Regions from separate parts of the Alteromonas sp. AWM4_230 genome, predicted to be linked through region 1. Evidence: predicted binding sites of a transcription regulator. Region 1 holds the regulator's gene; the other holds the start of a gene.
The links. The regulator sigma-54, encoded in region 1, starts transcription at its own class of promoters, with help from an activator protein. The targets are predictions, from matches to a motif close to GTTGGCACGNNNNTNGNNT.

Region 1 (4,412 bases):
CGCTTAACCAGAACGTCATCGCTTGCGTCAATGTACACTATAGTCATCGACCAAGAAGAAGGCAGGTAGTCTAGAATCTCTACCAAGTCGTCAGGGTTTTTGGGTAGGTTCCTAACGTCAATACTTACCGCAACTTGATCGTATTCATCAACAACAGTATGGGTGAGGGTGGGAAGCAAATTTACTGGGATATTATCAACACAGTAGTAACCTAAGTCTTCCAATGCGCGAAGTGCGACAGACTTACCAGACCCCGAACGACCACTGATTATGATCAGCTTCACCTAAATTCTCCCTTATATTCTGGTTTCATCACATGCGAGTTGTCAAATAAAGCGCCTACCTATGAGGTGTAGGCACTTATTGTTTAACTTAATGCAGAAATAATTTCGTCGCTGGTTGTTGCACGACGTATTGTTTTAATCGTTTCTTTGTCGCTTAGCTTACCGGCTACGGTAGCCAGTGTCTGAAGGTGTCCTTCGGTTTGCTCTTCGGGAACGAGAAGAGCAAAGAATATGTCTACGGGCTTTTCGTCTAGGGCATCAAAGTTGATAGCTGGTGTACTTGTTACAACGATTGCTATTACCTTCTCAAGGCCAGCCAAGCGACCGTGAGGCAGTGCTATCCCGTTACCAATACCCGTGCTACCCATACGTTCTCGAGCCATCAAGCTATTTAGAACCGTTGCCTGGTCGATGTTGTCGTTATGCTTGGCAGCGATATCAGCGATGATCTCAAGAATTCGCTTTTTACTATTACACTGAACCGCACACTCGGTGCGGTCCAGACTTACGATGGCTTGTATATCCATGCTCAATTAACTACTAATGTTTTTTCAGTTTTTCCTTATGCTTGATTACCTGCCGGTCGAGTTTATCAACCATGCTGTCAATCGCCGCATACATGTCGGTATTTTCTGAGGATGCGAATACTTCAGCGCCACTTAAATGAACAGTCGCTTCAGCTTTTTGATTTAATTTTTCAACGTTCAGGATGACATGCACATTAGAAATGTGATCAAAGTGACGTTCAAGTTTGCTGAACTTCGTATCGACATAATTACGCAAAGAGTCGGTGATTTCGACATGATGACCAGTAAGGTTGATTTGCATATTTCGTCTTCCTTATATTATTAAGCCCGTTTAAATAAGGCTTTTGCGTTGGTTCGACGGCGGGATCGACAATGATTCCCGGTATTTTGCTATTGTTCGCCGAGCGACTTTTATGCCTTGCTCGGCCAACAATGAAGCAATCTTGCTATCACTTAGCGGCTTGCTAGGATTTTCCGCAGCCACTAACTTCTTGATCAATGCACGAATCGCTGTAGATGAACACTCACCACCTGACTCTGTTGCTACGTGGCTTGAGAAGAAATACTTCAATTCGAAGATGCCACGGGGCGTATGCATATACTTCTGCGTTGTTACACGCGAAATAGTCGATTCGTGCATATCTACCATTTCTGCGACATCATTTAGCACCATTGGTTTCATCATTTCCGGGCCGTGCTCAAAAAAGCCCATTTGCTGCTGCACAATGCAATTTGCAACCTTCATTAAGGTATCGTTGCGAGATTCAAGGCTCTTTATGAACCACTTGGCCTCTTGCATGTGTGAGCGGATGAATTGTGAATCGCTGCTGTTCTTGGCACGACGACTCATCGCTGCGTACTGTTGGTTTACGCTTAATTTAGGCAGACTGTCGGGGTTCAGCTCAACCACCCAACGGCCATTTTTCTTGGTTACTGAGACATCAGGAATAACGTACTCAGGCTCTTTAGTAACTAAAGCACTACCTGGGCGAGGATTCAAGGTTTGAAGTAAACGCATTGCTTCGCGCAGCTGATCTTCTTTCAATCGGCTCTTACGCATTAGCGTGCGGTAGTCTTTACTGCTCAGTAAGTCTGAATATTCCTCAATAAGCTGCTTCGCTTCAGCAAGCCACGGTGTGTCTTCTGAAAACTGGCGCAATTGCACCATAAGACACTCTTGAGGTGTACGAGAACCTGAACCAATGGGGTCGAACATTTGAATGCGCTTAAGTACACACTCTATTTCGTCCATTTCGATAGGCTCTTCTAGATCATCGTCGTTGACCGCTTCTAAGATGTCGTCAAGAGTAACGGTTAAATAACCTGATTCGTCAATTGAGTCGATGATTGCTGTAGCGATAGCGCGGTCAGTATCTGAAAAATGAGTGAGGCGCATTTGCCAAAGAAGATGTTCTTGAATGTCTTCTGTGGTCTCACCTTGGAAGATTTGTTCATCATCATTAGATGGGCCAGGTGCAGGCGCGGAAGAAGCCGAATAATACTCATCCCAAGTACTGTCGATAGGTAGCTCATCGGGAAGATCATTCTTCTCCAGTGCATCTCCCGCTTCTAGCGTATCGCTTGATGCAGAAGCGGTCGCTTCAGCAGCGCTATCGTCACTATCGACATTGTTCTTTTCTACTTGTGGCTCGTCGTTACTTTCTTCCACTTCTAAAAGCGGATTAGAATCGAGGGCTTCTTGTATCTCTTGCTGGAGATCAAGCGTAGAAAGCTGCAGCAGTTTAATGGCCTGCTGAAGCTGAGGTGTCATTGTAAGTTGTTGGCTAAATTTTAGCTGTAAAGATGGTTTCATCTACGTCTTATTTAAATGCTCTAAATTAAATATACCAGAGCGAAACTGAAAAATGACAATTAGGTTACACTAACTATAGCCTGAATTGTTCGCCTAGGTATACGTCCCTTACTTTTTGATTACTTAAAACCTGTTCCGCAGTTCCTTGCGCAATAAGCTCGCCATGACTCACAATGTACGCTTTTTCGCAAACATCCAATGTTTCGCGTACGTTATGGTCCGTGATAAGGATACCAATACCCCTATCTCGCAGATGCTGTATTATCTTCTTTATATCATTAACTGATATTGGATCAACACCGGCAAATGGTTCGTCTAACAAAATAAATTGTGGTTTTGCTGCCAGAGCGCGGGCAATCTCTACGCGACGCCGTTCTCCCCCTGACAAACTCATCCCCGTACTATTACGTATATGGTTGATATTAAATTCATCAAGTAGGGCGTCTGCTTCTTCTTCTTGCTGTTGTGAATTTAAATCTTTACGGGTTTGCAAAATGGCCATGATATTTTCATGTACCGTAAGCTTTCTAAATATTGATGCCTCTTGCGGAAGGTAGCCTATACCGCGGCGAGCGCGCTCATGCATTGGCTGGTGAGTAAGCTCATTATCATCAATTTCGATCTTGCCTTTGTCTAAGTTGACTAAGCCTACAATCATGTAAAAAGTGGTGGTCTTACCAGCGCCGTTAGGGCCGAGAAGACCAACAATTTGACCGGTAGACACTGAAAGGCTTACATCGCGAACAACCTGTCGCGATTTATACGATTTAGCAAGGTTTTTAGCGCTCAAAGTTGCCATTGCTATTCATTGTCCTCGTTGTCTTTCTTAGACGATGTTTTACGAATGGTGTCAGGAGTAAATACTGTGGTTACACGACCTTCACCATCTTCACCGGCACCACCCGTTGCAAGCAATTGTTCAGTAATCATATCGAACGTAATCTTATCACCTTGCACTTTACTGGTATCTTGCTGTAGCTCAGCATTACCCGCCAGAGAAATAGTGCGATTAATTACTTCATAGCGAATTTCATTGGCTTTCGCTGATACCGGTGTACCGTCTTCTAGTGATTGAGAATAGCTTGCAGGGTTGCCACGGGCGATAAATATTTCACGGCCGCTGCCATCTGTAGCTATTACTTCTACTTCATCAGCTTCGATTAGGAGTGAACCTTGGGTAATAAGTACATCTTCCTTGTACAGCGCGGTTTTGTTTTTACCATCAATAAACTGGGTGTTTGACCCTATCTTAATGGGTTGTGAAAAATCTTCTTCACTGGCTATTACCGCACCGCTAGCGATGGCAAGTAGAAGGCTAGTTGCTAGGGGAATAAGTCGTTTGTACATGATCTAAAAGCTCGTATTCTTGTGTGCGTAAATTCGCGTTAAACCCATTGCTTAAAATAAGATATTGCGTACCCAGTATCTCAACGGGTTGATCAGATGTCATTTGTTTCGTGTCTAAATTTATCTGGATGTATTCCGTGGATAAACTTTTGACAAAATCATCGCTGGTTTGATTTTCAATAACAACGCTATCTTCAAGCTGAATTAATTCATTGTTATAAAGCGTTCCTTCCTCGGCAGTTACAACCCAAGGTGATGAAGCGCTTTCTGTATAAAGGGTATATTTAGGTTGCTGGAATAAAACAAAGCCTAATTGGTCGTAATGCTCCATCGACTCTGCAAAGACTTTGTGATTTAACTCACCGTCTTGGTTGTACAAGGTTGTTGTTAAGTTTTTGGCCTTGTAGGCAGGCTTGAGCGCATCATTTTCGCTACTACCTT
Region 2 (4,412 bases), 260 kb from region 1:
TATCTTTGGCAGTAGAAGTATCTGCAGATTTACTCGCGGAAGTACTCTCGTTAAGGGTGACAGTAATAATGTCGCCTACTCTTCTCGCGGTAACATCCGAATACAAACTGTTAGCCATGTGGGAGCGGAATAGCGAGCCGTCTTCTACCACTGTCTCACGCGGGTAATCTGGCACTACTGGCGCAAACGAGGGATCATTTGCCTGAACAGGAGGCTCGTTTGTACTGGCGCAACCGCCAAGTAAAAGTAATGCAACAGATAAACCTAAAATACGCATGGCGCTACCTACTAAAGTTGCTGAATAACCTGACCAAGCATTTGGTCAACTGACGAGATAACTTTTGAGTTCATCTCATACAAACGCTGGCTTTCGATCAGGTTTACTAGTTCTTCGGTCACGTTCACGTTAGATGTCTCTAACGTGCCTTGAGAGATATAACCCAAACCTTGTAAGCCAGGGATCCCCTGAATAGGCGCGCCGCTTGACGCTGTCTCTACATAAAGGTTTTGTCCGGTAGGCTGAAGCCCCGTCGGATTCACAAAGTCAGAAATATTTAACTGCCCCAATACCTGAGGTTCAGCTTGACCGCGGATGCTCACGCTGATTTCACCATCTTGAGAAATAGTAATTTGCTGTGCATCTTCAGGAACTGCAATTTCAGGCTGAAGCAAGAAACCAGCGCCAGAGGTAACAATTTGCCCTTGGTCGTTTAAGGAAAATTGACCATTTCTTGAGTAAGCAATCGTGCCGTCGGGCTGCAAAATTTCAAAATAACCACGACCTTGAATTGACATATCCAACGCATTTTCAGTGGTGAGTAAGTTGCCCTGCGTATGTGCTTTTTGCGTAGCGACCACTTTTGAACCTGAACCAAGCATTAGTCCAGATGGTAGTTCGGTGTCAGCAGAAGAACGACCGCCTGGCTGATTGATATTCTGATAAAGCAAATCTTCAAATACTGCGCGGTCTTTTTTAAAGCCTACAGTTGATGCGTTTGCTAAGTTGTTAGACACCACTGCCACATCGGTTTGTGCGGCGTCTAGTCCGGTTTTACTTATCCATAGTGCTGGATGCATGTTAACCTCCGACGTTGCTCAAAGGGCAACGGTGTTTAAAATTCATTTACAGTATGCGCAGTAACTGGTTACCGCGAGTATCAAGCTCTTCCGCTTGCTTCATCATTTTGACTTGTAGTTCGTAGTGACGTTGAAGACTTATCATGTCTACCATCTCTTCAACGGCATTTACGTTAGAACCTTCAAGCATGCCAGACATTACTTTGACGTTGGCATTGGCTTGCGCTATTGAGCCATCTTCCATTCTAAATAAGCCATCGGTGCCGCGCTCCATATCCGCGTAGTTTGGAGAAACTAGCTTGAGACGTCCTACTTCCTCGATAACATTGGCTGGGGCGCCTAGCTGTCTCATGGACAAGGTGCCATCAGCGGCAATGTTTAGGTTATCAAGAGGCACAGGTAAAAAAATCGGCCCGTTGTCGCCTAGCACCACACGGTCGTGAATGTCTGTCAAAATTCCGTCATCGCCTAGTTTGAAGTTGCCATCACGGGAATAAGCTTCTTGACCATTTTGATCTTGTACCGCAAACCAACCATCCCCTTGAATGGCCACATCTAAATCTCGCTCCGTTTTAATCATTGGACCCGACTCATAATTGTTAGACGGGCTTTCAGTCATAGAAAACACGCGGGTTGGCAAACCTTCACCGTAAGCCGGCATCGATCTCGCTTGCTCTAATTGAGCTCTAAACCCGGTTGTCTGTGCGTTAGCTAAGTTATTGGCCCTAATCCCCGTTGCTAAGAGATCTTGGGATGCGCCACTCGATGAAATATAGAGAAGTTTGTCCATGACTGACTTTTGACTCTGATTAAACCTTAAACAAGATTTTGCAAAGGCGATGCCAATCTGTGGATTTTTAACTCAGGTAGAAAATATGAAAGGTATTAAATTGATATTTAAAGAAAAATAAAAGAGCCGCTGTTGTGCGGCTCTTGTAAATATCGGCAATAATGGAGGCCTTATACGCCAATGTATTGCCGCTTTTATATTCTAATAAACGGCGCTTTACCTTAACTATCGAATATTCAGAATAGTCTGGTTCAGTGAGTTATTAACTTCGAGCGCTCTTGAGTTAGCCTGGAAGTTACGCTGAGCAATGATCATGTCAATAAGCTCGGTTGTCAGGTTAACGTTGGCTTGTTCAAGGGCCGATGAATTAATTTCACCGAAAGTACCGGTGGTTGCTTCACCCGCTAGCGCCTCACCGGAAAGAATACTCTCTTTCCACTGCGTGCTACTTTCTTGCGTTAGTCCCTGCTCATTAGAGAAACGAACTAGCGCAACACGAACAATAGGCTCAGAGGTTCCGTTAGAGAAGGTAGCGCGAACTAAGCCATCAGGGCCGATATCGATACCTGTTAGGCGGCCCACTGGCAGACCATCTTGTTCTAGTGAGGTTACTTCAAAGGCTGAAGCAAACTGAGTCGGTTCATTAGGTGTAGCGCTATTTACATCAAGATTAAAATCTATGCTTATCTGCTGCGTAGGATCCGAACCATTTGCAAGAATACCCGCACCTAGTGCTTCAGTTTGCATTTTAAAGTCTAGCGTAGGTAAGCCATCTGGCGTTTCCATCCCAGAGAAATCACCACCTTGAGAGAAAATAAGTTTAGATGCGGTTACGGCATTGCCTGTATTACCGCCCACCGAGTTAACTGCTGTAGTAGGGTCAGTATCAGCGCCTGTAGAATCTGTCATATCGACGAGGGTATCGTCTATTGCAGTCGCAACGTACCACTCGTTATCAACCCCTACCGTGTTGTCTTTAATGAAGTAATACGTCATTACGTGACTATCACCTAAAGAATCATATACCGTCACCGATGTTGCGGCGTTGTAGGTAAGTGGATCTTCCGGGTCAAAATCTTGCGGATCTAACGCAGCATCCCCTGCAGGTAAGTTCATACGAATATCAACTTCTGTGGTTTGCGCAGGTGAACCTGATGAATCTGGAATTCGCACTGGTTCAGTCGTACTTAGTGCAACTGATGCGCTTGTACCGTCAGAGTTTACTGGGAACCCCAGAAGGTTGTCACCGTTACTGTTAACCACAAAGTTATCACTATCTAACTTAAACTGCCCGGCACGAGTGAACGAGAAATCCCGTGACGTAATTTCAGGTACGGTAGCAAAGAAGCCGTTACCCGTAATCGCAAGGTCAAGCGATGTATTGGTAAACTGAAGGCTACCTTGGGAAAATTGCTGTGCAACTTCTTGAGTAAGAACACCGTCACCCACTTTGGTTTTACCACCTGACAGCAGTGATGCCGCATAAACGTCGCCAAATTCAGCTCGTGATTCTTTAAAGCCAACCGTATTAACGTTTGCGATGTTGTTGGCGGTTACATCCAAATCTTTTTGTGCGGCCGATACGCCACTCAGTGCAATATTAAAAGACATTATTGATTCTCCTACTAACTGCCGATTTGGATGACGTCATCAAGATTGATACTGACATCACCATCCAAATTCAAAATTACGCCCTGACCACTGCCGGCCAAGCTGACACTTCCAACGTGACGATTGACGGCAGTATTCAGCTGAACACCTTCACCGTTTAGTTCGCCAGTGGCGCTGATAACATATTCACCAGGTTCCATTTGGTTGCCATGTTTATCTTTGCCATCCCATTCAAACTCAATGTTGCCTGCACTTTGTGTACCTGCATCAATGGTTTTAATTACTTCTCCAAACTGGTTCTCAATGTTTATTGTCATGTTTTGAACCGTTTGCTCGTTTACAATAACGCCTGAGAGCCCTTCCCCTTCGTTCGCCATGTAACCGACATTACCTTGAACTAGCACGTTTTGTCCGATGAGACTCGATGCCTGCAGTGCTTGATTAGATGTCATTGAAGCCGCAAACGATTCGAATTTCTCGTTAAGCTGGGAGATGCCGTCAGCCATCGTAAATGACGTCATCTGGGCCACCATCTGATCGTTATCAACCGGTGCCGTAGGATCCTGATTGGCAAGCTGTTCCGTCAACATCGAAAAGAAATCTTCTTGGGTTAGCTGCTGCTCGGTACCATCGGCAACTTTTACAGTTTCTTCCTGCCAGTACAGGTCCGTATTTAAGCCGGTGTTATTTATGGTGTTCACTGATTAATCCTCACATTATTCAAGCGGCAAATTACTGCCCTTGACCTAACTGAAGTACGCGGCGGAAGATTCGTTTGGTGGTATCCGCTACCTGTACGTTTGTTTCATACGCTTTAGACGCTGACATCATATTCGCCATTTCTTCCACAATGTTGACGTTAGGTTTGTAGATATAGCCCTCTTCGTCTGCCATTGGGTTATTAGGCGCATATTCCACCTGAAGTGGTGCATCA

Region 2: the regulator sigma-54 is predicted to act here: its motif matches at 1,906-1,924, upstream of ACXACS_RS16815 (flagellar basal body rod protein FlgF).

Annotation. Positions count from the first base shown of each region.
Region 1 covers NZ_JBSWTB010000001.1:4,148,196-4,152,607, reverse strand. The annotation lists gene rapZ (RNase adapter RapZ) at 1-284, opposite strand, end outside; gene ptsN (PTS IIA-like nitrogen regulatory protein PtsN) at 368-811, opposite strand; gene hpf (ribosome hibernation promoting factor) at 825-1,112, opposite strand; gene ACXACS_RS17865 (RNA polymerase factor sigma-54) at 1,143-2,624, opposite strand; gene lptB (LPS export ABC transporter ATP-binding protein) at 2,698-3,423, opposite strand; gene lptA (lipopolysaccharide transport periplasmic protein LptA) at 3,426-3,971, opposite strand; gene lptC (LPS export ABC transporter periplasmic protein LptC) at 3,940-4,412, opposite strand, start outside.
Region 2 covers NZ_JBSWTB010000001.1:3,888,573-3,892,984, forward strand. The annotation lists gene flgH (flagellar basal body L-ring protein FlgH) at 1-277, opposite strand, end outside; gene flgG (flagellar basal-body rod protein FlgG) at 289-1,077, opposite strand; gene ACXACS_RS16815 (flagellar basal body rod protein FlgF) at 1,124-1,867, opposite strand; gene flgE (flagellar hook protein FlgE) at 2,093-3,478, opposite strand; gene flgD (flagellar hook assembly protein FlgD) at 3,493-4,179, opposite strand; gene flgC (flagellar basal body rod protein FlgC) at 4,211-4,412, opposite strand, start outside.